4 regions of the Streptomyces anthophorae genome follow, and region 2 is predicted to be linked to each of the others. Evidence: riboswitches for the same ligand, from Rfam matches in the RefSeq annotation. Region 2 holds a riboswitch; each other region holds the start of a gene.
What was found. Region 2 has a riboswitch for cyclic di-AMP ahead of ACNYS0_RS11790 (M23 family metallopeptidase). Riboswitches for the same ligand answer to the same signal wherever they lie in the genome.

Region 1 (7,324 bases), 1.2 Mb from region 2:
GTCCACCCAAAGGCGGCTGATTGCCCGTTTCCCCGGGCCCGGAAACCCGACGAAGATTGTCGTGCCCTCGTACCGACGGGTACAGTCACCGCACTGCTCTGGCAGCCCTGTTGTCGAGGCGAAAGAGAAGTTGGTGAACGACCGCAATCCGTCGGGGACCGCGCCTTACGCGGCGTACGACGGTCACTCCGCGACCAGCTTCGCAAGCGACCCGCTCTTCGGTGACATGGCAGAGGACCCCTACGAACCGGGTTCCCACGCGACCGGCCAGTGGCACACGGCCCCCCAGCAGCAGTACGCCGACCCCTACGCCTCCTCGTACTACGACACCGGCACGTACGACGTCGGCGCGTTCGGCGCCGGTTCCTACGACACCGGGTCCTACGACACGACCGGCGCCTGGGCGACCGGCGCGTACGGGCAGTCCGCCGACATCCCGGCGCAGCAGCCCCGGACGATGGCCGAGCAGCACACCACGGGTCAGTGGGACACCTCGGCGTACGAGACGCAGATGTACGCGGCTCAACACCCCGACACGCAGACCTTCGAGGCCCAGTCCTACGGGACGCAGGCCTTCGAGACCCAGACCTTCGACGCGCAGCCGCATACGCAGTCGTTCGAGACGCAGAGCTTCGAGGCCCAGTCCTTCGAGACCCAGAGCCTTGAGTTCCAGGGGTTCGAGGCGCAGCACTTCGAAGCGCAGGGCTTTGAAACCCAGACCTTCGACGCGCACGACATGCCCGGCGCGCACGACACTCTCGGCGCGCACGATGCGCACGACACCCAGGGCTTCACCCACACCTTCCAGGCCCCGGTCTTCGGCGCGACCCCGTACGACACCGGCGCGTACGACGCCACGCAGTGGAACGCCACCGAAGCCGTCGGCACCGCGGAGACCGAGCCCGAGCCGGTCGCGGAGCCGATCGCGGGACCGGACCCCGAGAAGGCCACCGAGGCGGACCACGCGCACGGCCCCGTCCTCGACCTCGACTCCTCCCCCGAGCCCGAGTCCGCCCCCGCGGCCCCGAAGCCCACGACGCGCCGCGCTGGGAAGAACGTCTCCCGTGGCCGCGCCGGCCGCCGCCGTCCCGCCAAGCGGTCGGCGCTCGTCACGGTCGTCGTGCCGTCCGTCTGTGTGGTCGGAGTCGCCGGGATCGCCGCGGCGAGCGTCGGTGGCGGCGGCGAGGACGACGGCAAGGAGACGCAGGCCGCGGCCGCTTCGGAGGCGCAGGCCGTGAAGCCGGCCGTCGCCAACAACAAGCTGGACTCCCAGCTGAAGGACCTGTCCGCCGACGCGGGCGACTTCGCCGACCGGGCGAGCCGTACGCAGGAGCGGATCGACCTGAAGGCCAAGCAGGAGGCGGCCCGGAAGCAGGCCGCCGAGGAGGCCGCGCGCAAGGAGGCGGCGCGGCCCAAGTTCGTGCTGCCGGTGAAGCAGCACGGGCTGAGCGCCTTCTTCGGGCAGGCCGGCGTCAACTGGATGTCCCAGCACTCCGGCATCGACTTCCCCGTCTCGTACGGGACTCCGGTGATGGCCGCGACGGACGGCACCGTGAAGACGCAGTGGAACAGCGCGTACGGGAACATGGCCATAGTCACCGCCAAGGACGGCACGGAGACCTGGTACTGCCACCTGTCCTCGCACACCGTGATGAACGGTCCGGTGAAGGCCGGTGACGTGATCGCGCGGTCCGGGAACTCCGGCAACTCGACGGGCCCGCACCTGCACTTCGAGGTGCATCCCGGCGGCAACGCGGCGATCGACCCGCTGCCCTGGCTGCGCAGCCACGGCCTCAACCCGAACTGAGCCGCCCCTCTCGGGACAGCTCGTCCCGGACCGAGCCGCCCGCCCCGGGGTGAGCGGCTCGGCCGCGGCTACAGCTTCTCGACCGGCGCGTACCGCAGCAGCAGGCGCTTCGGCTTCGGGTCGCCGAAGTCGATGGACGCCTCCGACTTGTCGCCCGTGCCCGACACGCCCACCACCGTGCCGAGCCCGAACTGGTCGTGCGTGACGCGGTCGCCGACGGCGAGGGCCACCACCGGCTTGGAGTTCGCCCGGCTCGTGGCGAAGGCCGGTGTCGAGCCCGTGCGGGAGCGCGAGGACGACAGGGAGGCCGCGATGCCGCCACCGATGCTCTTCGTCGAGGCCGCCGGTGTGGACGGGCCTGTGCGCTTCCAGTCCAGGTGCCCGGCCGGGATCTCCTCCAGGAACCGGGAGGGCGGGTTGTACGAGGGCTGGCCCCAGGCGCTGCGCATGGAAGCGCGCGTCAGATAGAGGCGCTGGCGCGCGCGCGTGATGCCCACGTACGCGAGGCGGCGCTCCTCCTCCAGCTCCTTGGCCTGGCCGAGGGAGCGCATGTGCGGGAAGACGCCGTCCTCCAGGCCGGTCAGGAAGACGACCGGGAACTCCAGGCCCTTGGCGGTGTGCAGCGTCATCAGCGTGATGACGCCGTCGCTGTTCTCCTCGTCGTCCGGGATCTGGTCCGAGTCGGCGACGAGGGCGACGCGCTCCAGGAAGTCGGAGAGCCCTCCGCCGCCCGTCTCGGACTCGCCCTCCTCTCCCGCCTCCTGCTCGAATTCCAGGGCCACGGCGGCGAGTTCCTGAAGGTTCTCGATCCGGGTCTCGTCCTGCGGATCGGTGGAGGCCTGGAGCTCGGCGAGGTATCCGGTGCGCTCCAGGATCGCCTCGAGGACCGTGGCCGGGCCCGCGCCCGACTCCACGACCGTGCGGAGGTCCTCCATCAGCGTGTTGAACCGCTTCACGGCGTTCGCCGAGCGGGCCGCCATCCCGTACGCCTCGTCGACGCGGCGCAGCGCCTGCGGGAAGGAGATCTTCTCGCGCTGGGAGAGCGCGTCGATCATCGCTTCGGCGCGGTCGCCGATGCCGCGCTTGGGGACGTTGAGGATGCGGCGCAGCGGCACCGAGTCCTCGGGGTTGGAGAGCACCCGCAGGTAGGCCAGGACGTCCCTGACCTCCTTGCGCTCGTAGAAGCGGACGCCGCCGACGACCTTGTAGGGCAGGCCGGTCCTGATGAAGATCTCTTCGAAGACACGGGACTGCGCGTTCGTCCGGTAGAAGACCGCGACGTCACCCGCGAGCGCGTCGCCCGCGTCCGTGAGCCGGTCGATCTCGTCGGCGATGAACTGCGCCTCGTCGTGCTCGGTGTCCGCGACATAGCCCGTGATCTGGGCGCCGGGGCCCTCGTTCGTCCACAGGTTCTTGGGGCGGCGCGACTCGTTGCGCTCGATCACCGCGTTCGCCGCGCTGAGGATCGTCTGCGTGGAGCGGTAGTTCTGCTCCAGCATGATCGTCGTCGCGTTCGTGTAGTCCTCTTCGAACTGAAGGATGTTGCGGATCGTGGCGCCGCGGAACGCGTAGATCGACTGGTCCGCGTCACCCACGACGCACAGCTCGGCCGGGTCGGCGCCCTCGCCATCGGTGGGGCCGACCAGTTCCCTGACCAGCGCGTACTGCGCGTGGTTCGTGTCCTGGTACTCGTCGACGAGGACATGGCGGAAGCGGCGGCGGTAGTGCTCGGCGACGTCAGGGAACGCGCGCAGCAGGTTCACCGTCGTCATGATCAGGTCGTCGAAGTCCAGCGCGTTCGCCTCGCGGAGGCGGGCCTGGTACATCGCGTAGGCCTGGGCGAGGGTCTTCTCGAAGCCGTCGGCCGCGGTCGCCGCGAAGTCCTCCTCGTCGATCAGCTCGTTCTTGAGGTTGCTGATCTTGGCGCTGAAGGACTTCGGCGGGAACTTCTTCGGGTCGAGGTCCAGGTCGCGGCAGACGAGCGCCATGAGCCGCTTGCTGTCGGCGGCGTCGTAGATCGAGAAGGAGGACGTGAAGCCCAGCTTCTTGCTCTCCCGGCGCAGGATGCGGACGCAGGCGCTGTGGAACGTGGAGACCCACATCGCGTTGGCGCGCGGGCCCACCAGATCCTCGACGCGCTCCTTCATCTCGCCCGCGGCCTTGTTCGTGAACGTGATCGCGAGGATCTGGCCGGGGTGCACGCCGCGCTGGGCGAGCAGGTAGGCGATGCGGTGCGTGAGGACGCGGGTCTTGCCGGATCCGGCGCCGGCGACGATGAGCAGGGGGGAGCCGCCGTGCACCACGGCCGCGCGCTGGTTCTCGTTCAACCCCTCCAGGAGGGAGGCCGGGTCGAGGACCGGGCGCGGGGCGCCGTCCCGGTAGTGCGTGTCCCTGTCCACGGGCATGCCGGGGTTCCCGCCGAACAGGTCGTCCGGCATCGGCTCCGGGGCCCCGTCGTCGTACTCGGGGTCCGGGGGCGGCGGCGGGGGTTCCTCCGCACCCTTCTGGAGGCCGGTCAGGAAGCTGTCGTCAAAGAGGCTGCTCATCGCTCTACGAGTCTAGGCCGCCCCACTGACAACCCGTGGCTGCCTTCGGAACTCCAAGGCCCCGCCCGGAACCCCGAGGCCCCGCCAGAGGGCAGATCACGAAAATGTATCGGGCATATCGAACATCAACCTTCACAGCAGCCACACGAGTTGGCTACGGTGCAGCCGGGCAGTCCGTCCCCCCGTCCGCGAATGTCGCGGCGAGCGGGCAGCCCCCGCCGAGTCCCGTACGCCGTAAGGCAGGGAACCGGGGACCCAACCGACCTTGGGGTGAATCGGTCAGCCGACCGTAGGGCAGCCTTCCACGCCCGAACCCGACAGCTAACCCGGTAGGCGGACGACGGAAGGAGTCGCCTGCCTTGGCGTCGCACCGCAAGCCCCGCAGCCGTTCCCGGATGACCGGCGGCCTTCGCACGACCCCCGCGATCGGTATCACCACCGCCGCCCTCACCTCCGTGGCACTGCTCTCCCAGACGGCGCAGGCCGCGCCGACGCAGCCGTCGTCCAAGCCGCGCCTCGAAGAGGTGCAGAAGAAGGTCGACACCCTCTACCGGCAGGCCGAGGTCGCCACCCAGAAGTACAACGGGGCGAAGGAACGGACCGACGCCAAGAAGCAGCAGGTGGACAAGCTCCTCGACGATGTCGCGCAGCGCACCGAGGAGATGAACACGGCCCGCCAGAAGCTCGGCAGATACGCCGCCGAGCAGTACCGCTCGGGCAGCGTGAGCGACACCGCGACCATGTTCCTCGCGGACGACCCGGAGGACTACTTCTCGCAGCGCCAGCTGATGAGCCGGCTGACCGACGAGCAGAAGAAGTCGATCGACGACTATCAGAAGCAGACGCGCGAGACCGCGAAGAAGCGCACCGAGGCGCAGTCGAGCCTCCAGGACCTCACCGAGTCGCAGACCGAGCTGAGGTCGACGAAGGAGACCGTGCAGACGAAGCTCTCCGACGCGCGGGAGCTGCTGTCCAAGCTGACCGCCGAGGAGAAGGCGCGGCTCGCGGCGATCGAGAAGGCCAAGGAGGAGGCCGCCCGCAAGAAGGCGGCGGAGCTGGCCGAGAAGCAGAGGGCCGCGGAGGCGGCGAAGCGGAAGGCGGCCGAGGCGGCGAAGGAGCGGGAGCAGTCGTCCGGCTCGTCCTCCGGTTCCTCTTCCGGCTCCTCGGGGTCCTCCTCCGGCTCGTCGGACGCCTCGTACGCCACGAAGGCCGCGCAGGCGCTCGCGTTCGCCAAGGCGCAGGAGGGCAAGCCGTACGTGTGGGGCGCCACGGGGCCGGACTCGTACGACTGCTCGGGCCTGACGCAGGCGGCGTGGAAGTCCGCCGGGATCTCGCTGCCGCGGACGACCTGGGACCAGGTCGAGATCGGCAAGACGGTGCCGCTCTCCGACATCCAACCCGGTGACCTGGTGTTCTTCTATGACGACATCAGCCACGTGGGCATGTACATGGGCGGCGGCATGATGGTGCACGCGCCGAAGCCGGGCGCGGTCGTGCGCGAGGAGTCGATCTACTACGACGGCACGTCCTCGATCCACAGCGTGGTGCGGCCGGCCTGACGTACGTACGCGGAAGGGCCCGGCAGGTACGTCCCCTGCCGGGCCCTTCCACGTGTGCGGCCTGCGCGGTCGCTCAGGTCCAGAGCACCGCGATGAAGATGTTGGCGACGGTGAGCGCGCCGACGGCGATGAACAGGCCCTTCTCCGCCTTCGCCCCCTCCTCGTCGTCCCGCTTCACGTAGACGATGCCGAGGATCACGATCAGGAGCGCGAGCTTCACACCGATCTTGATGTTGTTCACGGCGCTGCCGTCGGCCTGGTTGAGGCCGACCAGGGCGACGCCGGTCACCAGCATGGTCAGGGCGCCGTGCAGCATCGCCTTGTTGAAGCGGGCCGCGCCCTCCTTCATCGCCGACATCTGCGTGAGGAAGCCGCCGAGCAGCGAGGCGATGCCGATGATGTGCAGGCCGACGAAGAGGTGGATGAGTACGTCCATGGTTCGGAGCCTAACCGGACGCCCATGGGCCACTACGGGCGCCCCTTTGCCACTCCGTTATCACTCTCCGACACCATCCGTAACAAACAGACCAGTTGCGAACAATCCGGCACCAACCCGTTACGCAGAGGTTTAGCGTCCTTCCTCAGGTGACCGGCTCCCCACCGCCGCCCGGGCCAGGGGCGGCAGTCGGACACCACCGCCGAGAAAGGTCCGGCGGCGGCCCGCTCCCCCTGTGCGGGCCGCCGCCGGACGCGCGACCGGGGTCCGTGCGTTTCGGAAGGACCCCAGAGGAGGACCTTGTGCCGGCAGCCCACCGCAAGCCCCGACCGCGTCCGCTCAGCGGCGGCAGGGCCCGCACCGCGGCCACCCTCGCCCTCGCCTCCGCGGCCGGCATCACCGCCCTCGACGGCGGGGCGGCGCACGCGGAGCCCGAGCTCAGCCCCGCCCAGGTGAAGGCCAAGGTGGACAGGCTGTACCAGGAGGCGGAGGTCGCCACCCAGAAGTACAACGGCGCGAAGGAGGAGGCGGACGGCGCGCGGAAGAAGGTGGACGCCCTCCAGGACGAGGCGTCCCGGCGCACCGAGTCCCTCAACTCCGAGCGCGAGAAGCTGGGTTCGGTCGCGGCCTCCCAGTACCGCACGGGCGGCGTGGACCCCTCGGTCCAGCTGCTCCTCTCCTCCTCCCCCGACGCCTACCTCGACAAGGCCTCCCTCACGGAGCGCGTCGGCGCGCGGCAGGCCGCCGCCGTCACCCGGGTACGGGGCGAACTCCGCGAGATCGACCAGCTGCGCGGCGACGCGGACGGCACGCTCTCCGAACTGCGCGCCAAGAAGGCCGAGCTGGCGGACAACAAGAAGAAGGTGAAGCGAAAACTCTCGGAGGCCCGCCGCCTCCTCGACCGCCTCACCCCCGAAGAGCGCACCCCCGCCGCCGCCCAGAGCGGCCACGCCTCACGCTCGACGGAACGCGCCGA
Region 2 (7,324 bases):
GTCAAGGGCCGCACGGGCCTGGCTCACCTCTTCGAGCACCTGATGTTCCAAGGCTCGAAGCAGGTGCACGGCAACGGGCACTTCGAGTTCGTCCAGGGCGCGGGCGGCTCGCTCAACGGTACGACGAGCTTCGAGCGCACCAACTATTTCGAGACCATGCCCGCCCACCAGCTGGAGCTCGCGCTGTGGCTGGAGGCCGACCGCATGGGCTCGCTCCTGACGGCCCTCGACGACGAGTCGATGGAGAACCAGCGGGACGTCGTGAAGAACGAGCGCCGCCAGCGTTACGACAACGTGCCCTACGGCACGGCGTTCGAGAAGCTGACCGCCCTCATGTACCCCGAGGGGCACCCGTACCACCACACGCCCATCGGCTCCATGGCCGACCTGGACGCGGCCACCCTCGAAGACGCGCGGAACTTCTTCCGCACCTACTACGCGCCCAACAACGCGGTGCTGTCGATCGTCGGCGACATCGACCCCGAGCAGACGCTGGCCTGGGTCGAGAAGTACTTCGGCTCCATCCCCGGCCACGACGGCAAGCCCGCCCCGCGCGACGGCGCGCTCCCGGAGGTCATCGGCGAGCAGCAGCGCGAGGTCGTCGAGGAGGAGGTCCCGGCGCGCGCCCTGATGTCGGCCTACCGGCTGCCGCAGGACGGCACGCGTGCGTGCGACGCCGCCGACCTCGCCCTCACCGTCCTCGGCGGCGGCGAGTCCTCGCGCCTGTACAACCGGCTCGTACGCCGTGACCGCACCGCCGTGGCGGCCGGTTTCGGTCTGCTGCGCCTCGCCGGAGCGCCCTCGCTGGGCTGGCTGGACGTGAAGACCTCCGGAGACGTCGAGGTGCCGGTCATCGAGGCCGCCGTCGACGAGGAACTCGCCCGGTTCGCCGAGGAGGGCCCGAGCCCCGAGGAAATGGAGCGGGCCCAGGCCCAGTTGGAGCGCGAGTGGCTGGACCGCCTGGGCACGGTCTCGGGGCGCGCCGACGAGCTGTGCCGGTACGCCGTCCTGTTCGGCGACCCGCAGCTCGCCCTGACCGCCGTGGGGCGCGTCCTGGACGTGACCGCCGAGGAGGTCCAGGAGATCGCCAAGGCGCGCCTGCGTCCCGACAACCGCGCGTCCCTCGTGTACGAGCCGACCGCGCCCGCCGACACCGAGACCGCCGAGATCACCGAGGAGGCGGGCCAGTGACCGAGCAGCTCGCGAACATGGACTTCCACCCCCGGCCGCAGGCGGGCGAGCCCAAGCCGTGGGCGTTCCCGGCCCCGGAGCGCGGCGCGCTGCCCAACGGCCTGACGGTGCTGCGCTGCCACCGGCCCGGCCAGCAGGTCATCGCCGTCGAGGTGCACCTGGACGCGCCGCTGGACGCCGAACCGAAGGGGCTCGACGGCGTCTCGACCATCATGGCGCGGGCCTTCAACGAGGGCACCGACAAGCACTCCGCCGAGGAGTTCGCCGCCGAGCTGGAGCGCTGCGGCGCCACGATGGACGCGCACGCCGACCACCCCGGTGTCCGTGCCTCCCTCGAAGTGCCGGCCTCGCGCCTCTCCAAGGGCCTCGCCCTCCTGGCCGACGCCCTGCGCGCCCCCGCCTTCGACGACAGCGAGATCGAGCGCCTCGTCCGCAACCGCCTGGACGAGATCCCGCACGAGAGCGCCAACCCGGCCCGGCGCGCCGCCAAGGAGCTCTCCAAGCAGCTCTTCCCGGCCGACGCGCGCGTGTCGCGCCCGCGCCAGGGCACCGAGGAGACCGTCTCGGCCATCGACGCGGCGGCCGTGCGCGCCTTCTACGACCGCCACGTGCGCCCCGCCACCGCCACGGCCGTCGTCGTGGGCGACCTGACGGGCATCGACCTCGACGCGCTCCTCGCCGACACGCTCGGTGCCTGGACGGGCGACACCGCCGAGCCGCGCCCCGTGCCGCCGGTCGTCGCCGACGACACCGGCCGTGTGGTCATCGTGGACCGCCCGGGAGCCGTGCAGACGCAGTTGCTGATCGGCCGGATCGGACCGGACAAGCACGACCGTGTGTGGCCTGCTCAGGTCCTCGGCACGTACTGCCTGGGCGGCACCCTCACCTCGCGCCTGGACCGCGTCCTGCGCGAGGAGAAGGGCTACACCTACGGGGTGCGTTCCTTCGCCCAGGTGCTGCGCTCCGCGCCCGACGGCAGCGGTGCGGCGATGCTCGCCATCAGCGGCTCGGTGGACACGCCGAACACCGGTCCCGCGCTCGACGACCTGTGGAAGGTGCTGCGCACGCTGGCGGCCGGAGGACTGACGGACGCCGAACGGGACACCGCCGTACAGAACTTGGTGGGCGTGGCCCCGCTGAAGTTCGAGACCGCGGCGGCCGTCGCGAGCACCCTCGCCGACCAGGTCGAGCAGCATCTGCCGGACGACTTCCAGGCGCAGGTGTACCGCCAGCTGGCCGCCACGGGCACCGTGGAGGCCACCGCCGCGGTCGTGAGCGCGTTCCCCGCGGACCGTCTGGTGACGATCCTGGTGGGCGACGCCGCGCAGATCGAGGAGCCGGTCAAGGCGCTCGGCATCGGCGAAGTCACGGTGGTCGCGGGCTGAGTCCGCTTCCCGAGGAACACTCACGAAGCCCCGGCGCCGGTATCGGCGGCCGGGGCTTCGTGGCGTCCGTCACGATCATCTTCAATCACTACACGATCACAAATGTCCGAATTGATGTAGAGGTTGCCTCTCTGCCCTGTGGCGTGCACTACAAAAGCGGGGTTCTGTTTGTCGATCCAAAGACGCCCCGCTTAGCGTTCCCTCCGGCTGTCCGCCAGACGTACGTCGCGCCCGCGACACCGGACAGTCATCGCCGAGTCCCCGTGGTGCGAGCCAGGGGAGCCGGGGACCCACCGAAGTCCCTGGGGTGAATCGGGCGCTCTTCCCGCGAGGGGAGGGGGCCTGTAGGAGACCTTCCTGCTCCGAACCCGTCAGCTAACCCGGTAGGCGAGAAGGAAGGAAAGGACCAGCCACTTCATGGGGTTCACCCGTGCCACCGGGAAGCACCGCCGTCCCAGCCGCCTGACGCGTACCACCGCTCAGGTCGCGGGCGTCGCCGCCATCACCACGACGGGCGTGGTGGGCGGTCTCGCCGCCCCCGCCCTCGCCGCCGACACCGCGACAGCCCCGCACGACGGCCTCACGCAGGCCGTCGCCATCGGCGACTCCCTGGCCGAGCAGATCGACGCGCAGGCCACCGCGCAGCAGAAGGCCGCCGCCAAGGCGAAGGCCGAGGCCGAGGCCAAGAAGAAGGCCGAGGAGGCCAAGCGCAAGGCCGAGGCGGAGGCCAAGAAGCGTGCCGCGGAGAAGGCCGAGAAGGAGCGCGAGGCCAAGGAGCGCGCCGCCCGTGAGGCCGAGCGCAAGCGCCTGAACAGCTTCGTGTCGCCGATCGCCGGCTCGTACGTCTCCACCGCCTACCAGGCCGGCAGTGGCCTGTGGTCCTCCGGCAGCCACACCGGCATCGACTTCCACGCCTCCAGCGGCACTTCGGTGCACGCGGTCGGCATGGGAACCGTCGTCGAGGCCGGCTGGGGCGGGGCGTACGGCAACAACGTCGTGATCAAGATGAAGGACGGCACGTACACCCAGTACGGTCACATGTCCTCCATCGGCGTCTCCGTCGGCCAGGACGTCACCCCCGGCCAGCAGATCGGCCTCTCCGGGGCCACCGGCAACACCACGGGCCCGCACCTCCACTTCGAGGCCCGCACCGGCCCCGACTACGGCTCGGACATCGACCCCGTCGCGTACCTGCGCCAGCACGGTGTGAACGTCTGATCCGTCGCCACACTCCACGAAAGCCCCGGCTCGCCGAGCCGGGGCTTTCGCGTGCGCGGGTCCGCACTGTCCAAAAAATATCCCCGGATTCACTTCCCGCGTCGGAAATTCAACTCCGGTGGAATAGAGTCTTCGGGTAAACGTTCCGGCCGCGCGTCATTCGTGCTTGACCGGGCGTCAATCGACCGCGTAACGCGGGCGTTGAGGCGGAGGTCGAGTCATGCGCATTCCCGCGCAGTCGGTATGCACAGCGATCCGCGACGACATCGTCGCCGGCGTCTACGAGCGCGGCGGCAGGCTCACCGAGGAACTGCTCGCGCGTCGCTACGGGGTCTCGCGCGTGCCCGTCAGGGAGGCGCTGCGCACCCTGGAGGCGGAGGGGTTCGTCGTCACGCGCAGGCACGCGGGCGCGTGCGTGGCCGAACCCACCGAGCGGGAGGCGGCCGACCTCCTGGAGATCCGCATGCTGCTCGAACCCATGGGGGCCGCCCGCGCCGCGCAGCGCCGCACCGAGGCCCACCTCAAGGTCCTGCGTGGCCTGGTCAGGCTGGGCCAGGAGCGCTCCAGGCAGGGGCAGAGCGAGGATCTGCGCTCCCTCGGCAACTGGTTCCACGAGACGCTCGTGCAGGCCTCCGGCAGCCCAGGGCTGATCACCCTGCTCACCCAGCTCCGCCACAAGATCGCCTGGATGTACGCCGTGGAGAGCCCCGCCCGGCCGGCCGAGTCCTGGGCCGAGCACGGCGCCATCGTCGATGCCGTGGCGCGCGGCGACGCGGAGCGTGCGCGCGCCCTGGCCGCCCTGCACGCGGAGCGCGCGACGGCGGCCCACAGGCTGCGCGTCCCCCGCGCGGGCGAGCGTGTGAGGACTTCGCAACATGCAGTCAACACGGTGGGGCGTCAGGTTTAACAACACCGCCGTATACAAAGAAGTGCGCTATTCGAAGAATGGGTTGAACGAGGTGCGGCGCAATTTCCGCTGCCTATTTCTGCCCGCTCCAGCCTGTTCTTCGTCGCCCCATTCGCGCCGCGATTCAGCGCCGCAATGGTGAACGAAAAAGCCGCGCGCCCCGAAGAGGGGCACGCGGCTCAGACGTACTGCTTTTCGTCTTTGTCTCAGACGGTCTCGGGAAGCTCCTCGAGCCCCTCGGCGACCAGCTTCGCCAGACGGTCGAGCGCGGCGTCCGCACCTTCGGCGTCGGAGGCCAGCACGATCTCCTCGCCGCCCTGCGCGCCCAGGCCGAGCACGGCCAGCATGGAGGCGGCGTTGACGGGGTTGCCGTCGGCCTTGGCGATCGTCACGGGAACGCCGGCCGCCGTGGCAGCGCGGACGAAGATGGAAGCGGGGCGGGCGTGGAGGCCCTCGGCCCAGCCGACGTTGACGCGGCGCTCAGCCATGTGATGCTGCCCTTCAGGTGTCTCACGGTTGTCTAGACCAGTGTTCCATACCGGGAGGCGTGCGTGACGCGGACCCAGGTCCTCACCGGCACGGTCCTTCGGTCCTCCATAGGGTGCCTTCCGTACGCGTCGGCCGCGACCCGTACGGTCGACCGTCATATGTCGGTGCCCGGCCCTACGCTTGCGGCATGGAGACCCCGTCGGACCAGCATGCGTACCCCGCCCACTGGGAGGCCGACATCGTGCTGCGCGACGGCGGCACCGCGCGGATCAGGCCCATCACCACCGCCGACGCCGAGCACCTGACCAGCTTCTACGAGCAGGTCTCGGACGAGTCGAAGTACTACCGCTTCTTCGCGCCCTACCCCCGGCTGTCCGCCAAGGACGTGCACCGCTTCACCCACCACGACTACGTGGACCGGGTCGGCCTCGCGGTCACGATCGGCGGCGAGTTCATCGCCACGGTGCGCTACGACCGGATCAACGCGCACGGCATGCCGGCGACCGCCCCCGCCGACGAGGCGGAGGTCGCCTTCCTCGTGCAGGACGCCCACCAGGGCCGCGGCGTCGCCTCCGCCCTCCTGGAGCACATCGCGGCCGTCGCCCGGGAGCGCGGCATCCGCCGTTTCGCCGCCGAGGTGCTGCCCGCCAACAGCAAGATGATCAAGGTGTTCCGGGATGCCGGATACACGCAGAAGCGCAGCTTCGAGGACGGTGTCGTCCGCCTGGAGTTCGACATCGAGCCCACGGAGGCCTCGCTCGCGGTGCAGCACGCGCGCGAGCAGCGCGCCGAGGCCCGCTCGGTGCAGCGCCTGCTCGCGCCCGGCTCCGTCGCCGTGATCGGCGTGGGCCGTGCGGCCGGAGGAGTGGGCCGCAGCGTTCTCGACAACCTGAAGGACGCGGGGTTCACCGGACGCCTGTACGCGGTGAACCAGGCGTTCGGTGACGAGGTCACCGAGATCGACGGCGTGCCCGCCCACCGCTCCGTACGCGACATCGACCCCGCCGAACCCGTCGACCTGGCCGTCGTCGCCGTACCCGCCCCCGACGTCCCCGCGGTCGTCGCCGAGTGCGGAGAGCGCGGCGTGCAGGGACTCGTCGTGGTCTCCGCCGGTTACGCCGAGAGCGGGGACGAGGGCCGCGAGCGCCAGCGCGCCCTGGTCCGCCAGGCCCGCAGCTACGGGATGCGCATCGTCGGGCCGAACGCCTTCGGGGTCATCAACACGTCACCGGAGGTGCGGCTCAACGCCTCGCTCGCCCCCGAGATGCCGCGCGCCGGGCGCATCGGCCTGTTCGCCCAGTCCGGCGCCATCGGCATCGCCCTCCTGTCCCGCCTGCACCGCAGGGGCGGGGGAGTCACCGGCGCCAGCGGCGTCTCCACGTTCGTCTCCGCGGGCAACCGCGCGGACGTCTCGGGGAACGACGTCCTTCAGTACTGGTACGACGACGCGGACACCGACGTCGCCCTCATGTACCTCGAATCGATCGGCAACCCCCGCAAGTTCACCCGGCTCGCCCGCCGCACCGCCGCCGCCAAGCCCCTGGTGGTCGTGCAGGGAGCCCGGCACAGCGGCATCGCGCCCACGGGCCACGCGGTGCGCGCCACCCGCCTCCCGTACGCCACCGTCTCCGCGCTGCTGCGCCAGGCCGGGGTCATCCGGGTCGACACGATCACCGAACTCGTGGACACCGGCCTCCTGTTGGCCCGCCAGCCGTTGCCCGAGGGACCGCGCGTCGCCATCCTCGGCAACTCGGAGTCGCTCGGCCTCCTCACGTACGACGTATGCCTCTCCGAAGGGCTGCGGCCCAAGCCGCCGCTGGACCTGACGACGGCCGCGTCCGCCGCCGACTTCCGGGCCGCGCTCGAGCAGGCCCTGGCCGACGAGAAGACCGACGCCGTCGTGGTCACCGCCATACCCGCCGTGGGGGAGGGCCCCTCGGAGGACGCGGAACTCGCCGCCGCCCTGAGCGCGGCCGCCGCCACAGGGCCCACGAAGCCGGTGCTGGTCGTCCATGTCGAACTGGGCGGCCTCGCGGAGGCGCTCTCCGCCGCGGCCAGCACGGGCCCCAACGCGCCCGACACGCCACCGCAGCGCACCACCCCCGAGACGGCCTCCGAGGACGCGCGGCCTCCC
Region 3 (7,324 bases), 870 kb from region 2:
GTGGTCAGCGCGATGATGCACAGGCTGCCGCCGACCCAGACCGGATTGGATATCCAGTACAGGAGCTGGTTGACGCCCGCGACGAGCCGGCCGAAGGCCAGGCGCGTCCACACGTACGGGCCGCCCTGCACGGGGAAGGCGGATCCGAGTTCGGCCACGAGCAGGCCGTAGGGGAGGAAGAAGACGACGGCGAGGATGACCATCCAGGTCAGACCCTGCGGGCCCTGGGCCGCGACGGAGCCGATGGTGTCCAGGCCGACGAGCGTGCAGATGAGGAAGAACAGCACGTCCAGCCGGCGCAGATCCTTGCGCAGCCGTGAGCGCTGCTCGCCCCAGCCTTCGGAGAGGTCGGGCTCGTCCCCGGCGGGCGGGGTCGGCGAGAGGGATGGCGCTTGGGTCACGATTGCTCCTGGCGAGAACAGAACGAGGACGGCACGGACAGCTCTTGGGTTCCTGCTGGGGCCGCGCCTACCCCCGTCCAACCGACTTATTGACTGAACGGACAGTCAGTAGTGGAACGTGACGTGACTGTGACCTGTGCGACGCCGGGGCGTCAAGAGTCCTGCACGCAACAAGTCCGCACACAAGAACAACTAGGCTTGCCACGTGACCAGAGTCCGGTTGAGCGTGGCCGAGCGGCGTGAAGAGCTGCTGACGGCCGCCATCGAGCAGATCGAGGCGCGCGGGGTCGCCGCCGTGCGCATCGCCGACGTGGCATCGGCGCTCGGCGTGAGCAACGCGCTGGTGCTGTACCACTTCTCGACGAAGGAGAAGCTCGTCGCGGCCGCGTTCGCGCACGCCTCCGAGAGCGACCTGGCCCATCTGCGCAAGCTGCTCGGCCGCCGCACGACCGCCCTGAAGCGGCTGCGCGCCGCGGTGCGCTGGTACGCGCCGACGGGGCAGGCCAAGGGGTGGCGGCTGTGGATCGAGGGCTGGGCGGCGGCGCTGCGCGAGCCCGCACTGCGGGAGGTCACGCGGGACCTCGACCGGCAGTGGAAGGCGGCGCTCGCGGAGGTGGTGGCCGAGGGCGTGGCGGCGGGCGAGTTCGCCTGCGCGGACCCGATGGGGGCGGCGCTGCGGATCACGGCCCTGCTCGACGGGCTCGCCGTGCAGGTGACCGCGTACGAGGGCAGGTCGGCCGCGGTGTCGCGGGCCCGCATGCAGGAGTGGGTGGACGAGGCGCTCGCCCGCGAACTGGGGCTCGAGCGCGCGGAGTTGACGGGGGCGGGGCGCTGACGGAAACCCGTCAGCGCCGCCGTACCGCCGAGGTCAGTGCGTCAGGACGCCGCCTCCAGGTGCGCCTTCACCGCGTGCGGGTCCACGAAGCCCTTGGCCTGCACCCGGTCGCCGGAGGACTCGCCGCGCAGCCGGCGCCCGATCCACGGCACCAGGAACTCCCGCGCCCAGTGGATGTCGTCGCGCCGCACCTCGAACGTGCCGCGCGGCGGCAGCAGCGGCCACGCCTGCTCGGGGTCGGCCGGCACCTCGACGCCGAGCGCCTGGGCGGCGCGCAGCGCCACCCGGGTGTGCCCCTCGGGCGACAGGTGGAGGCGGTCGTCGTCCCAGGCCCTGCGGTCCTGGACGGACTTCAGCGACCACAGGTCGAGCACCGGGCAGCCGTACCGGTCGGCGATGGCCCGCACATGCATGTTGTACGTGGCGATCTTGCCGCGCAGGTGCTTGAGCACGGCCACGTCACGGGTGTCGAACCCGGTGGCCACCATGACGGTGCCCGCCGCGTCGGCGAGCCTGGCGACGGCCTTCTCGAAGCGTTCGGCCACGTCGTCCGGGTCGGTGCCGGGGCGGATGATGTCGTTGCCACCGGCGACCAGGGTCACCAGGTCGGGGGCGAGCTCGATCGCCTTGGGGACCTGGTCCGCGACGATCTGGTCGATGAGCTTGCCGCGCACCGCCAGGTTCGCGTACTTGAAGGTGTCCTCGGGGACACGGTCGTCCAGGAGGACGGCGAGCCGGTCGGCCCAGCCGGCGAACTTTCCGTCGGGGCCGGGGTCGCCGACCCCTTCGGTGAAACTGTCGCCCACGGCCGCGTAGGACCGGATCGTGCCGTTGAGTGAGTCCGTGAGTGCTCTCGATTCGTTTGCCACGACCACACATCTTTCACCCTCGGATGTGACCTACGCGACCGTAGCCAGGGGTTGACGCGTGGTGAGATAGCCCACTCGCCACCTGGGGAATAAGTGCGCGAACGCACTTCGGCGCCCGGGGAAGATCCCCGGGCGCCGAAGAGAGCGGGTCGTCGCGTCCGCTACGAACGGTCTCAGGCGTCCACGCCGTGCTCGCTCAGGTAGGCGATCGGGTCGATGTCCGAGCCGTAGTCCGCGGTGGTGCGGATCTCGAAGTGCAGGTGCGGTCCGGTGACGTTGCCCGTCGCGCCGGACTTGGCGATCTCCTGGCCGGCCGTCACGGTGTCGCCCTGGGCGACACCGATCGAGGACAGGTGGCCGTACTGGGAGAAGTGGCCGTCGGCGTGCTCGATGACGACCTCGTTGCCGTAGGCGCCGCCCGAGCCGGTCGACACGACGGTGCCGTCGGCGATCGACTTCACGGAGGTGCCGGTCGGGATCGAGTAGTCGGCGCCGGTGTGGCTGCCGCTGGACCACATGGAGCCGGAGTTGCCGTAGCCGTGCCCCTTGGCGCCGTCGACCGGCGCCACGTAGTCGCCGGAGGCGGTGGTCTTGGCGCTCGTCTGCGTGGCGGTGGCCTCGCCCGCGGAGCCGCCCTGGGCCGCGCCGCCGAGGTTCAGCTCGACGCCGATCTTGAGGTGGTCGGCGTTGGGGCCGACGGCGTCCTTGTTGTCCTCGTACAGCTTCTTCCAGCCGCCGTCGACGTCCTGCGCCTTGGCGATCTTCGAGAGCGTGTCACCGGCCTTGACGGTGTACGTCGTGGCGTCGGCGGCAGGGCCGGACGTCGCGGCCTGCGCGCCGGTGGCGCCCATCAGCGGCAGCGCCACGGCGACTCCACCGGCGGAGGCGACGGCGGCGACACGGGCGATGCGGCGGGAGGTCGAAAGGCGGTGCTTTCCCTTTGCGGGCATGCTGAATTTCCTCTCCGTCGCCTACGAGGTGAGCTGTCGGGTTCGGGCTGGAGATGCCCGGCCGCACCCGGAGTACGGGCACGGCTTCACCCCAAGCCGCTTCGGGAAATCCCCCTACGCGGCGTCTTGCGTGTGGGTCCCCCGCTCCTGCCGTGACGGGTAGTCGAAAGGAATCCGGGCGGCGGCAGGACTAGGCGTTCCGACCGGATTGATTGGTGACCGTAGGCGAACCGCAATGGTGGCGACAACTGCCGAATTCTCCTGCGGCGGCAATTCCTTGGGTTTCACAGGCCGCCCTGCGTAACCCTGCGTCGACATTCCCCGCTTTACCAACGCCATACCTTCGGGGATTACTGGGGAGGCAATCGGGGCCGCCCGCCACACAGCGTCACGAACATGAGGCCGGTCACGCACACGCCTACAAGCCCCTTCGATTCATGCACAGTTGGCACAGAACGGAGTGAATCGGACAGATGGTTGCCTGTGGAACCGATGTCGTATCGTCAGGAGCGCGCCCGCCGGCGACCCAACGCCGGTGCACCGATTGGGAGGAGCCCCTGTGACGCAGCACGCACCGTCCACCGAGCCCGAGCTGACCGGAGTGCGCAACTTCCGAGACGTGGGCGGCCTGCCCACCGTGGACGGCCGGCGCGTGCGCCAGGGCGTGCTGTTCCGCAGCGGTCACCTGGCCCACGCCACGGCCGAGGACTCGGCCTTCCTCTCCTCCCTCGGCCTGCACACGGTCTTCGACTTCCGCAACGCCGCGGACCAGCGGCTGGAGGGCGCGGACGTCGAGCTGCCCGGCGTGCGCAATCTGAACCTGCCGCTCAACGACCCGGCCGACGGCGCCGAATTCTGGGCCATGGTCCGCGACGGCGACATCGAGCAGCTGCGCCAGATCCTCTCCGAGGGCCGCGCGGCGAACCGCCTCGTCGAGTCCTACCGGACCATGATCAAGGAGCGCACCGCCGAGCACAGCCGCGTGCTGCACTCCCTCGCCGAGGACAGCCTCCCCGCGCTGATGCACTGCGCGGCCGGCAAGGACCGCGCGGGCCTGTCGATCGCGGTGACGCTGCTCGCGGTGGGCGTGGAGCGCGAGGCCATCGAGGCGGACTACCTCAAGTCGAACGAGAAGCACCGCCGCTACAACGTGCGCCGCACCGCCACCGCGAAGGACGCCTACTCCCCCGAGGTCATGGAGCTGCTCAGCCCGCTCTTCGACGCCCGCATCGAGTACCTGAACGCCGGCCTCGAGACCATCGACGAGGAGTGGGGCAGCACGGACCGCTACCTCGAAGAGGGCCTGAAGGTCTCCGCCGCCACGCGCGAGCGGCTGCGCGAGCGCCTGCTCGACTGACCGGCGGGCAGGGCAGCGGACCGACGGCCGACGCTCACCCCCGCCCGTCGCGCAGTGCCGCGCGGGCGGGGAGGGTCACGGCGAGCAGGCCGAGGCACACCGCGCCCCCGGCGAACGTGCCGTACAGCAGCGGCGGTATGTACGGGGACTCCCCCGTCATGCCGCGCATCATCGGGGTCAGCGTGATCATCGCGATGGTCGTGCCCAGCGCCACCCCCGCCGCCGACACCAGCAGGCTCTCCCAGCGCAGCATCCGCAGCACCTGGCGGCGCGTGGAGCCGACGAGGCGGAGCACGGTCAGTTCGCGACGGCGGTCCAGGACCGTCATCACCAGGGTGTTGACCGCCGCGACGGCCGCGAAGCCGCCCAGGACCGCGGCCATCATGTAGTTGGACCAGGCGCCCAGTTCGTCGTCCACGCTCTGCGCGACGGCGTACCCCGAGGCGTCGGTGACCTGGCCGAGCGCCGACAGCGGTCCGGCGTCCCCGCCGCGCACCAGCAGCGTGCCGTCGAAGCCCGAGGTGACATGTCCTGCCAGGGAAGCGCGGTCCATGGTCACCGCCGGCAGGCCCAGGCCCCGGCCGTAGACCGCGGCGACCTCCGGACGGGCCTTCGTGCCGTCCGGGAGGTAGAGCTTCAGCCTGTCCCCGACCTCCACCTTCGCCGCCGTGGCGAGGGTCCGGTCGATGGCGACGCGGTCCGCGCCCACCCGGTCCAGGCTGCCGCCGCGCACATCCAGGTCCTGCACCTTGGCGAGCTCGGCGCCGGAGCCCGAGATGCCCTGCGCCGCGGTCGCCTGCAACGATGTCTCGCCGCCCGAATCGACCGGGACGAGGACCTGCGTGTCGAGCAGGCTCACCGCCGCGTCGACGCCGGGAGCGCGGGCGGCCCGGTCCGCGGCACCCGCGGGCAGGCCCGCCGCGTTGGTGACCACGTGGTCCGCCGTGAGGCCCGCGCGCAACTGGTCCGCGGAGACCTTGATCTCGCTCGTGTGCATGAACACCAGCGTCGAGGCGAAGGCCATCGCCAGCACGATCGGCGTGATCGCGGAGGCCAACCGGCGTGAGTTCGTACGGGAGTTGGCGGCCGCCAGCGAGGCCGAGGCACCGCCGCCGCGCAGCAGCGCCCCGAAGAGCGCCGCGCACAGCCGGGCCACCAGCGGGCCGAGCAGGGCGACGGCGAGCATGAAGAGCATCACGACGCCGAGGGAGGCATTGGCCGCGTCGGCGCCGCCGGTCGTGGCCGCGACGCCCGCGAGCGCCGAGCCGCCGCCCAGGGCCGCGAGGCCGAGCACGGTACGGAAGACACCCGGGCGCAGCCGCTCCACCGAGGCCTCGGCGAGCGCCTGCCCCGGCTTGATCTTCGCGGGCCTGCGCCCGGCGATCCAGCCCGCGCCGAGTGCGGTGAGCAGCCCCGTCCCGACGGCGGCCGCGAGCGGGATCCACGAGACGTGCAGCTCGACCGCCTGCGGGACGGCCCCGCGGTCCTTCAGCTGCCCGAACCACCAGTGCGCGAGCCCGATGCCCGGAAGGCACCCCAGCACCCCCGCGAGCGGCGCGACCAGCAGCGCCTCTGCCGCGACCGCCCGGCGGATCTGCCGCGGGGTGGCGCCCACGGCACGCAGCAGCGCGAACTCGCGGGTGCGCTGGCCGACGGAGAGGGCGACCGTGCCGGCCGCGGTGAACACGGCGACCAGCGTCGCGATCCCGCCGAAGGAGCCGCCGAGCGCGGTGAGTGTCTCCTTGGCGTAGGCCAGGCCGTGGTCCTCCACCTCGCCGCGGTCGTCGCCGGTGAGCACCTGCGCGCCGGAGCCGGCCAGGGCCTTGTCGACAGCCCTGGCGAGAGCACCGGTGTCGGCTCCGTCCTTGGCCAGGACGGCCACGGCGTCGGCCTTGCCGGGGTGCCCGGACAGCGCCGGGGCCTCGGTGTCCGCGAACCAGGCCGTGGCCCCGCCGCCGGACGCCGCGCCCGCCGCCCCGGTGTCGCCCGCCCCGGCCTCGGCCAGACCGGACACCCGGAACCGCGCGCGCCCGGCGGCCGTTTCCAGCGCGACCGTGTCGCCGACGTGCGCCTTCGCGGTGCGGGCCGCGGCGGCGTCGAGGACCACCTCGCCCGCGCGCGGACCGGCTCCTCCGGACAGCGTGGCGCCGGTGAAGGCGTGCGAGCCCCAGCCGTGGCCGGTGAGCGCGCCGCCGCCCTGCCGCACCGGGAAGGTGAAGTCCGGCACCGCGGCCTCGGCGCCCGGCGCTCGGGCTGCCTGCGCGGCGAGGGCCGCATCCACGCGCGCGGTGTCCGGGAGCGGATACGCGGTCTCCTCGGGGCCGTCGACGGTGTCGGCGACGGCGCGGGCCGACTGGTCGGCCGCCGCCACGACGGGCGCGTTCGCGTACCGCTCGGCCGGGACCGAGGCGCGTACCCCCGTCTCCAGCAGACTGCCGCAGGCCGCGACGATCAGCGCCGACATCAGCAGCGCGACGAACGTGCCCGCGAACGAGGCGGGCTTGAAACGCACGGCCGCCCGCGCGAGGCCGTTGGGAGCGAGGCGCCTCATGCCGCCGCCCCCGCCATCGTGCCCGCGCGGGAGGTGCGGGCGGCGAGCGTCGCCATCCGCGCCGCGATCCGCTCCGCCGAGCCGCGCTCCAGGCTGTCGGCGAAGGCGCCGTCGGCCAGGAACAGCACGCGGTCGGCCCAGGCGGCCGCGACCGGGTCGTGGGTGACCATGACGACCGTGGCACCGAGGGTGTCGACCGCGTGCCGGAGCAGGCCGAGGACCTCGGCGGCGGTGCCGGTGTCGAGGGCGCCGGTGGGCTCGTCGGCGAACACCACATCGGGGCTCGTGACCAGGGCGCGGGCGACCGCCACGCGCTGCTGCTGGCCACCGGAGAGCTCGCCGGGCCGGCGCCGCGCCTTGT
Region 4 (7,324 bases), 1.7 Mb from region 2:
GTGTCTGAGTCGTCTGAAACCCCCGTGTCCACCGCCCGCCCCAACGAGCCGCGGTTCCCCGATGGGCCGCGGCCCGACCCCGCGCAGTCGCACTACGAGCACCGCATCCGCAGCTTTCAGCCGCGCCGCGGCCGGGTCACCGACGCGCAGGCCGACGCCTTGCAGCGGCTGTGGCCCAAGTGGGGCCTGGACATCGACGGACAGCGCCGGCTCGACCTCGCTGAGCTGTTCCCCGGTGTCGAGCGCGTCGTCCTGGAGATCGGCTTCGGCATGGGCGAGGCCACGGCGCAGATGGCACAGGACGATCCGACGACCGGCATCCTCGCGGTCGACGTGCACACGCCGGGCCAGGGCAATCTGCTGAACCTGGCGGAGCGCGCGGGCACCGACAACGTACGGGTGGCGAACGGCGACGCGATCGTGCTGCTGCGCGACATGCTCCCGGACGACTGCCTCGACGGGCTGCGCGTCTATTTCCCCGACCCCTGGCCCAAGAAGCGCCACAACAAGCGGCGACTGATCCAGGCCGATTTCCTGTCCCTTGTGGCGGGGCCGCTCAAGCCGGGCGCGCTCGTGCACTGCGCGACCGACTGGGAGGACTACGCGGAGCAGATGCTCGAGGTCCTCACCGCCCACCCCGACTACGAGAACACCATCGCGGACGGCGGCTACGCGCCCCGCCCCGCGTTCCGCCCGCTGACCCGCTTCGAGGGCAAGGGCCTCGACAAGAGCCACGTGGTCCACGACCTGCTGTTCCGGCGCCGGTAGCTGCGGGGCCGGGCCCGGGCCGGATCCTCTCGGCCCCGTCGCGGCGCGGCACATCCCTCGTTAGGGTCAATTGGTGGCCTCGTATCCCGTCCATCCGCACCGGCAGGGCGACGTCCTCGGCGCACACCCGAGCGGCGTGGTCCCCCACGGTGCGGTTCCGCATCCCCGCTGGTGGGAGCGGAAGGGGGTGCGGGCCACGGCGCTGGCGACGCTGCTCGCGATCTCCGGGGTCGTGATCCTCGCCCTGGTCCGCGAGCAGACCGGCACGGAGGGGTTCCTGGTCGGGCTCGGGCTCGCGGTGCTGCCCGTCCCCCTCCTCATATCCGCGTTCCGCTGGCTGGACCGCGTACAGCCGGGCCCCTGGCGGAACCTGATCTTCTCCTTCGCGTGGGGCGCGTGCGCGGCGGCGCTGATAGCGATCGTCGCCAACAGCTTCGCGACCCGCTGGATAGAGACCGCGACCGCCGACCCATCGAGCGCCGACACCCTCGGCGCCACCGTCATAGCCCCGATCGTCGAGGAGTCCGCGAAGGCGGCGGCCGTGCTGCTCGTCTTCCTGTTCCGCAGACGCGACTTCACCGGAATCGTCGACGGCGTCGTCATCGCCGGGGTCACCGCGACCGGCTTCGCGTTCACCGAGAACATCCTCTATCTCGGCAACGCCTTCGGCACCGACCAGCTCTCCGGCACGGGTACCGGCCTGGCCTCGGTCACCGCCGCCACCTTCTTCGTGCGCGTCGTGATGTCCCCGTTCGCGCACCCGTTGTTCACGGTCCTCACCGGCATCGGTTTCGGCATCGCCGCCGCCATGGCGCCCGGCCGCGGCCGACTACGCCGGATGCTGCTCCCGCTCGCGGGGCTGCTCGCCGCGATGGGCATGCACGCCTTCTGGAACGGCTCGTCCTCGTTCGGCGAGTACGGATTCTTCGCGGTGTACGCCGCGTTCATGGTGCCGGTGTTCGGCGTGCTCACCTGGCTCGCGGTGTACGTGCGCCAGCGCGAGCTGCGCACCGTCCGCCAGGAGCTGCCCGCCTACGTCGCCGCGGGCTGGCTCGCCCCGCCGGAGCCGTTCGCGCTCGGCTCGCTCAAGGCGCGGCGCCTGGCCCGCGACTTCGCCACTCACTACGGCGGCCGGGCGGCCGCGACGGCGGTCGTCGAGTACGAGGACTTCGCGACGTCCCTCGCGCTGCTGCGCCACCGCGGCCGCCGCGGCAGGGCCGGCGCGGACTTCGTCGCACGGGAGCGGGAGCTCCTCGAAGCGCTGTGGGCGCGGCGCGCCTACGCGCGCCCGGCGCTCGCGTACGGCTCCCAGATCGCGGCGCCGATGTGGCTGCCCCCGGTGTACGCGGGCCCCTTGGCGCAGGGCCCCGCGTACCCCGCGTACAACTACAACCCCTACCGGTACTGAGGACGGTCCTGCCGAGGGCTCACGCGGAGGCCGCCGTCAGCCGGTCGAGCTCCGCCCGCGTCAGCTCCACGTCCGCCACCGCGAGCAGCGCCGGGAGCTGCTCGACGATCCGCGCGGACGCGATCGGCGCCGTCACGGTGGGCTGCGCGGCGAGCCAGGCGAGGGCGACCGTGGCGATCTCGGCGTCGTGGGCCTGCGCGATCTCGTCGAGGGCGGTCAGCACGTTGCGCCCGCGCTCGGTCTCCAGGTGCTTGCCCGCACCGGCGGCCCGCGCGCTGTCGACGGCGACGCCCGGCCGGTACTTCCCGGTCAGGAAGCCGGACGCGAGCGCGTAGTAGGGCACGGCCCCGAGGCCCGCGCGGGCGGCGACGTCCTGGAGTTCGCCCTCGTACGTGTCGCGCGAGACGAGGTTGTAGTGCGGCTGGAGCGCGACGTAACGGGCGAGGCCCTCGCGGTCGGAGAAGTCGAGGGACTCCTGGAGGCGCTCGGCGGAGATGTTCGACGCGGCGATGTGCCGCACCTTGCCCGCCTTCACCAGCTCGTCGAGGGCGCCGATGATCTCCTCGACCGGGACCTCGGGCTTGTCGTAGTGCGTGTAGTACAGGTCGATGTGGTCCGTGCCCAGGCGCTTCAGGGAGGCGTCGGCCGCGGCCTTGATGTTGGCGGCGGACAGGCCCTGGAACTCGGGGTGCTGGCTGCCCTTGGTGGCGATGACGACGTCGTCGCGGCGCCCGCGCGAGGCGAGCCACTTGCCGATGACGGTCTCCGACTCACCGCCCCGGTTGCCGTCCACCCAGGCCGAGTACACATCGGCGGTGTCGATGAAGTTGCCGCCCGCGGCGACGTACGCGTCGAGCACCTCGAAGGACGTGGCCTCGTCGGCGGTCCAGCCGAACACGTTGCCGCCCAGGGAGAGCGGGAAGACCTCGAGGTCGGAGGTGCCGAGCTTGCGCAGCGAGGGAGAGGAGGAAGTCATGCTCCGTCTCAACGCCCGCACGGAATACGGTATTCCACGATCCCGCCGGAAATTGCCCCAAGAACGGGCAAACCGGCGGTCCTGGCGTCGGGGGGTCAGCGCCAGGACCGCCGGGGTTCACGCGTTCTCAGGGGGTGAGGCCCTTGTCGCGCAGCCAGGTCGCCGGGTCGACACCGGTGGACTGCCCGTCGGGGTGGACCTCCAGGTGGAGGTGCGGCCCGGTGACATTGCCCGTGGCGCCCACGCGGCCGATGACATCGCCGGTGGAGACCTTCTGGCCCGCGCTGACATTGAGCGAGGACTGGTGGCAGAACCACAGTTCGGTGCCGTCGTCGAGCGTGAGCACCGTGCGGTAGCCGTACGCGCCCGCCCAGCCGGCCTCCGTGACCGTGCCGCCGTGGATGGCGCGGATCGGCGTGCCGGTGGAGGCGGCGAAGTCGAGGCCCGTGTGGTACCCGGAGGACCACATGGAGCCGGGCTGACCGAAGGTGCCGGAGAGCGTGTACGAGGCGACCGGGAGCTTGAAGCTGGCGGCCAGCTTGCGCAGGCGCTCGGCCTCGGCCTTGCGGCGGGCCTCCTCCTCGGCCTTCTTCTGCGCGGCGATCTCCTTGGCCTTGGCCGCGTCCTGCTTGGCGGCGGCCTCCTCGGCCGCCTGCTTGGCGGCGGCTTCTTCGGCGGCCTGCTTCGCGGAGGCGTCGGCCGCGTCCTGCTGCGTCTCGGCCTGCTGCATGATGCGGGCCCGCAGCGCCTCGCCGGCGCCGGTCCGTCCTTCGGCGGCCTCGGCCTGGGTGATTCCGGCGCCGCTCAGCGGGGAGGCCGCGGCGCCGGAGTCGGAACCGGAGTCCGAACCGTCGGATATCAGCGAGCCCACGCCCGGCAGCGACTTGGCCTCGGGCAGCGAGTCCTTGACCGCGGAGAGGTCGGGCATCGAGATGTGGACCGGCGGCTTGCCGCCCTGTGCGGTGGCGATGCCGCCCGCACCGACGGCGGCGACCACGCCGACGCCGAGAACAGTGGAGCTGCGGGCGAATCCACCACGGCGGCGGGCTACGCGATGCCTGCCGCGGACGGGAGCGAGGGACTCCTCGGTGGGATTCCACTCCTCCCAGGTCTCCTGCTCGACGCCGAAGTCGTCTTCGGGGCCGTAGAAGAAGTCGGGGGCAGGCCGGTTCGACGCCACGGGGGCGCTCTCCTTTCCTTCCTTCTCGCCTACCGGGTTAGCTGACGGGTTCGGAGCAGGAAGGTCTCCTACGAACACCAAAGGTGTCCGATTCACCCCAAGTTGGTGGTTCCCCGGCTCCCTTGCGGGATTAGGCGTGTGCGCACGGAGCCATCTCTTGTGACGGCTGGGACGACCGCGCTGCGTTATCGAACGTTAATAGACAGCAGACAGTAATTCCAAGCGCTTCCCACTGATCGTTCACGACTCTGGCCAGGACTTTTCGTGACACCGGCGGGCGAATCAGGGCGAGTTGGCGTCACACCGTCCCCACATTCAACGAACTCAACCTTCTGACGGTACGTCAATTGTTATGCGGAGCGACGCCGTTCGACTACGGTCGGCTACCTCGGGTAACAAACGATCAAGGACCTCAGGTCCGCCGCACGGCGAGCAGCGCCATGTCGTCCGTCGTCCCGTTGCCGGTGTGCGCGCGCACCTCGGCGGCGAGGGCCGCGAGCAGTTCCTCGGGCCCCGGGAAGAGGCGGCCGGACAGCCGCGCCGCCGGATCGTAGAACCGGCCGCTCGCGTCGCGCGCCTCGGAGAGCCCGTCGGTGTAGAGCAGCAGCGTGGCCGCGGACGGGAACGCCGTCTCGACGGCCCGGTCGGGCCAGCTGCCGAGTTCGCTCATGCCGAGCGGCAGCGCCGCCTGGCACGGGCTCACCTCGCGCACGGCGCCGTCGCCGAGCAGCATCAGCGGGCTGGGGTGGCCGCGGTTGAGGACGCGGACGAGCTCGACGCCGTGCGGGATCTCGACGAGCACCGCGGTGGTGAAGCCCTCGAAGTCGTCGATGCCGCGGCGCCGGCCGCCCTCACGGGCCAGGGCCCGCTCCAGGCGCTGGGCGACCGCCTCCAGGGAGCCCTCCTGCTCGGCGGCCTCCCGGAACGCCCCGATGACGACGGCGACCGCCGCGACCGCGCCGAGCCCCTTGCCGCGCACGTCACCGACGATGATCCGGATGCCGTGCGGGGTGTCCTGCACCGCGTACAGGTCACCGCCGATGAACGCGTCGGCCTGCGCCGCCTCGTAGCGCGCCGCGATGGTGAGGCCGCCGAGCCGCCGGGCCGGCTCGGGCAGCACCGCCAGCTGCGCGGCCTGGGCGATCTCGCGGGCGGAGGCCAGCTGCTCGTAGCTGCGGTACACGATCCGGTTGAGCACACAGGCCAGCAGGCAGACCGTGGCCACGGTGACTATCTCGGTGACGAACACGGAGTCGAGGTGGTCCGTGAAGCGCAGGTGCACCGCGACGATCGCGCCGATCGACACCGCGCCGACCAGGGCCGTCGCGCCGAGCGAGAAGAACGGGGCGGCCACCAGCGGCGCCGCGCTGAACAGAGGGGCGCCGGGGAAGCCGCTGGGGGTGACGTACTCGTAGACCGCGCCGCCGAGGACGAGAAACAGGGGCAGCAGTCGCAGGAAGAGGCGGGTGCCCACGGTGTCGGAGCCGTGCCTCCTCCGTCTCCCGCCGGTGCCTCCTGTTCGCTGCCCCACCACTCGTCTCCTGCCGCTCCCTGCCAGCTTCCGGCGTCTCACCAAGAGTTCCTGCACGGGGGCGCGGAGGCGAGCAGGGGTGGGCCGTACGGGTGGGGAACGTGACGGGCGCAACAGGGGCGACCGGGCGGAGACACAAAATGAACAGAGGCCGGAATCTCAATGAGATTCCGGCCTCTGTTCTTCAGTAGCGGGGACAGGATTTGAACCTGCGACCTCTGGGTTATGAGCCCAGCGAGCTACCGAGCTGCTCCACCCCGCGCCGTTGTGTTCACAACTCTACGCCATCAGGGGGAGTGAACGCGAATCGCTTCGCGTGACCGCTCACGCGGCGGCGTGCGTGAGCGTCTCCCACGCCACGAACAGGTCGTCCGTCCCCTCGGGGCGCTGCTTCTCGGTGAGCTTCTCGGTCTGCGGGAGGTCCATCTTCAGCCGCCCCTGAAGGTGCTGGAGACCCACCTCCGTGTCGGGCCCCATGTCCCGCTGCACCTTCCCGCCGCACAGCCAGGACGGGGCCTTGGCGCCCAACTGGTACTTGGAGTGCAGTTCGAGCGCGGCCGCGAGCCGGTCCTTCACCTCCCCGTACAGGTCGACGCCCTGGTGCCAGGCGGTCTCGGCCATGTGGGAGGTGGCGGCGAGCGAGTAGCTGGCGTGCTTGAAGTTGCGGCAGGTCTCCTGGGCGAGCCCGTCCTTGAAGGTCCTCTGCCCGAACCAGTACGTCCGCAGTTCCTTCGGGGAGTCGATGCCGCTGCCCTTCGGCTTCACCGGCAGCTTCCCGTCGGAGGACAGATAGAAGTACGCGGGGACGCGGGCCCTGAAGTGCCCGACGGCCTGGTCGAAGGCGTGCTGGTCGTTCAGGTAGACGCCCATGCTCATGGTCGCGTCGGCCATCACCAGGTCCCAGTTGCCGTTGAAGTCGGCGGATCCGCCGCGCACTTCGGGCAGATAGGCCTCGCGCAGCATCCGCTGGAACTTCAGCTCCTGCCCGTCCGGCCAGTCCTTGTACGTGTACTGCATCAGCTCGCCGGCCTTCGCCCAGGACGTGCCGGCCCAGGCGGCCTGGAGCCCCGCGTTGTCCGCGGAGTGGCCGGTGACCTTGTCCGACCAGGCGTTCATGATCTCGACGGCCTTGGCGGCGTGCGCCTTGTCGCGGGTGATGTTCCACAGCAGTGCCTGCGTATAGGCGGCGATGGCGTCCTCGCGCTCCTCGACGCAGCCCTGTCCGGCCTCGGCGTCGAAGGGGCACTCCACAGTCGCGTACGGCTTGGCCTCGTAGTCGAGGTCGGCGTACTTGCTGGTGCTCATCTCCTTGTACGCGGAGATCCACGGCTCCTGTTTACGGGCCACGTGGTCGCGGACCGCGGCCAGTTGGTCCTTGCCGACCAGAACGCCGGGGTGTGCGAAGGGGCCGCCGGAGGGCCGGTGCTCGGGGTGCGCGCCCACGTCGGAGTCGGTCCTCGT

Region 1: it holds a riboswitch for cyclic di-AMP, as region 2 does, so the genes downstream of both, ACNYS0_RS16900 (C40 family peptidase) here and ACNYS0_RS11790 (M23 family metallopeptidase) in region 2, are expected to answer to the same signal.
Region 3: it holds a riboswitch for cyclic di-AMP, as region 2 does, so the genes downstream of both, ACNYS0_RS08040 (M23 family metallopeptidase) here and ACNYS0_RS11790 (M23 family metallopeptidase) in region 2, are expected to answer to the same signal.
Region 4: it holds a riboswitch for cyclic di-AMP, as region 2 does, so the genes downstream of both, ACNYS0_RS19520 (M23 family metallopeptidase) here and ACNYS0_RS11790 (M23 family metallopeptidase) in region 2, are expected to answer to the same signal.

What each region holds. Positions count from the first base shown of each region.
Region 1 covers NZ_JBLWQQ010000001.1:3,792,025-3,799,348, forward strand. Annotated here, with positions in the region: gene ACNYS0_RS16890 (peptidoglycan DD-metalloendopeptidase family protein) at 134-1,807, shown strand; gene pcrA (DNA helicase PcrA) at 1,876-4,353, opposite strand; cyclic di-AMP (ydaO/yuaA leader) riboswitch at 4,560-4,704, shown strand; gene ACNYS0_RS16900 (C40 family peptidase) at 4,713-5,912, shown strand; gene ACNYS0_RS16905 (hypothetical protein) at 5,986-6,348, opposite strand; gene ACNYS0_RS16910 (C40 family peptidase) at 6,651-7,324, shown strand, end outside.
Region 2 covers NZ_JBLWQQ010000001.1:2,641,012-2,648,335, reverse strand. Annotated here, with positions in the region: gene ACNYS0_RS11800 (M16 family metallopeptidase) at 1-1,191, shown strand, start outside; gene ACNYS0_RS11795 (M16 family metallopeptidase) at 1,209-2,576, shown strand; cyclic di-AMP (ydaO/yuaA leader) riboswitch at 2,818-2,980, shown strand; gene ACNYS0_RS11790 (M23 family metallopeptidase) at 2,994-3,794, shown strand; gene ACNYS0_RS11785 (GntR family transcriptional regulator) at 4,015-4,701, shown strand; gene ACNYS0_RS11780 (HPr family phosphocarrier protein) at 4,908-5,189, opposite strand; gene ACNYS0_RS11775 (bifunctional acetate--CoA ligase family protein/GNAT family N-acetyltransferase) at 5,378-7,324, shown strand, end outside.
Region 3 covers NZ_JBLWQQ010000001.1:1,770,662-1,777,985, forward strand. Annotated here, with positions in the region: gene ACNYS0_RS08025 (APC family permease) at 1-401, opposite strand, end outside; gene ACNYS0_RS08030 (TetR/AcrR family transcriptional regulator) at 607-1,236, shown strand; gene ACNYS0_RS08035 (SGNH/GDSL hydrolase family protein) at 1,278-2,060, opposite strand; gene ACNYS0_RS08040 (M23 family metallopeptidase) at 2,279-3,055, opposite strand; cyclic di-AMP (ydaO/yuaA leader) riboswitch at 3,059-3,246, opposite strand; gene ACNYS0_RS08045 (tyrosine-protein phosphatase) at 3,615-4,412, shown strand; gene ACNYS0_RS08050 (FtsX-like permease family protein) at 4,447-6,963, opposite strand; gene ACNYS0_RS08055 (ABC transporter ATP-binding protein) at 6,960-7,324, opposite strand, start outside.
Region 4 covers NZ_JBLWQQ010000001.1:4,342,664-4,349,987, forward strand. Annotated here, with positions in the region: gene trmB (tRNA (guanosine(46)-N7)-methyltransferase TrmB) at 1-768, shown strand; gene ACNYS0_RS19510 (PrsW family intramembrane metalloprotease) at 842-2,176, shown strand; gene ACNYS0_RS19515 (aldo/keto reductase) at 2,196-3,152, opposite strand; gene ACNYS0_RS19520 (M23 family metallopeptidase) at 3,280-4,332, opposite strand; cyclic di-AMP (ydaO/yuaA leader) riboswitch at 4,344-4,479, opposite strand; gene ACNYS0_RS19525 (PP2C family protein-serine/threonine phosphatase) at 4,745-5,863, opposite strand; tRNA gene ACNYS0_RS19530 (tRNA-Met) at 6,052-6,125, opposite strand; gene ACNYS0_RS19535 (alginate lyase family protein) at 6,188-7,324, opposite strand, start outside.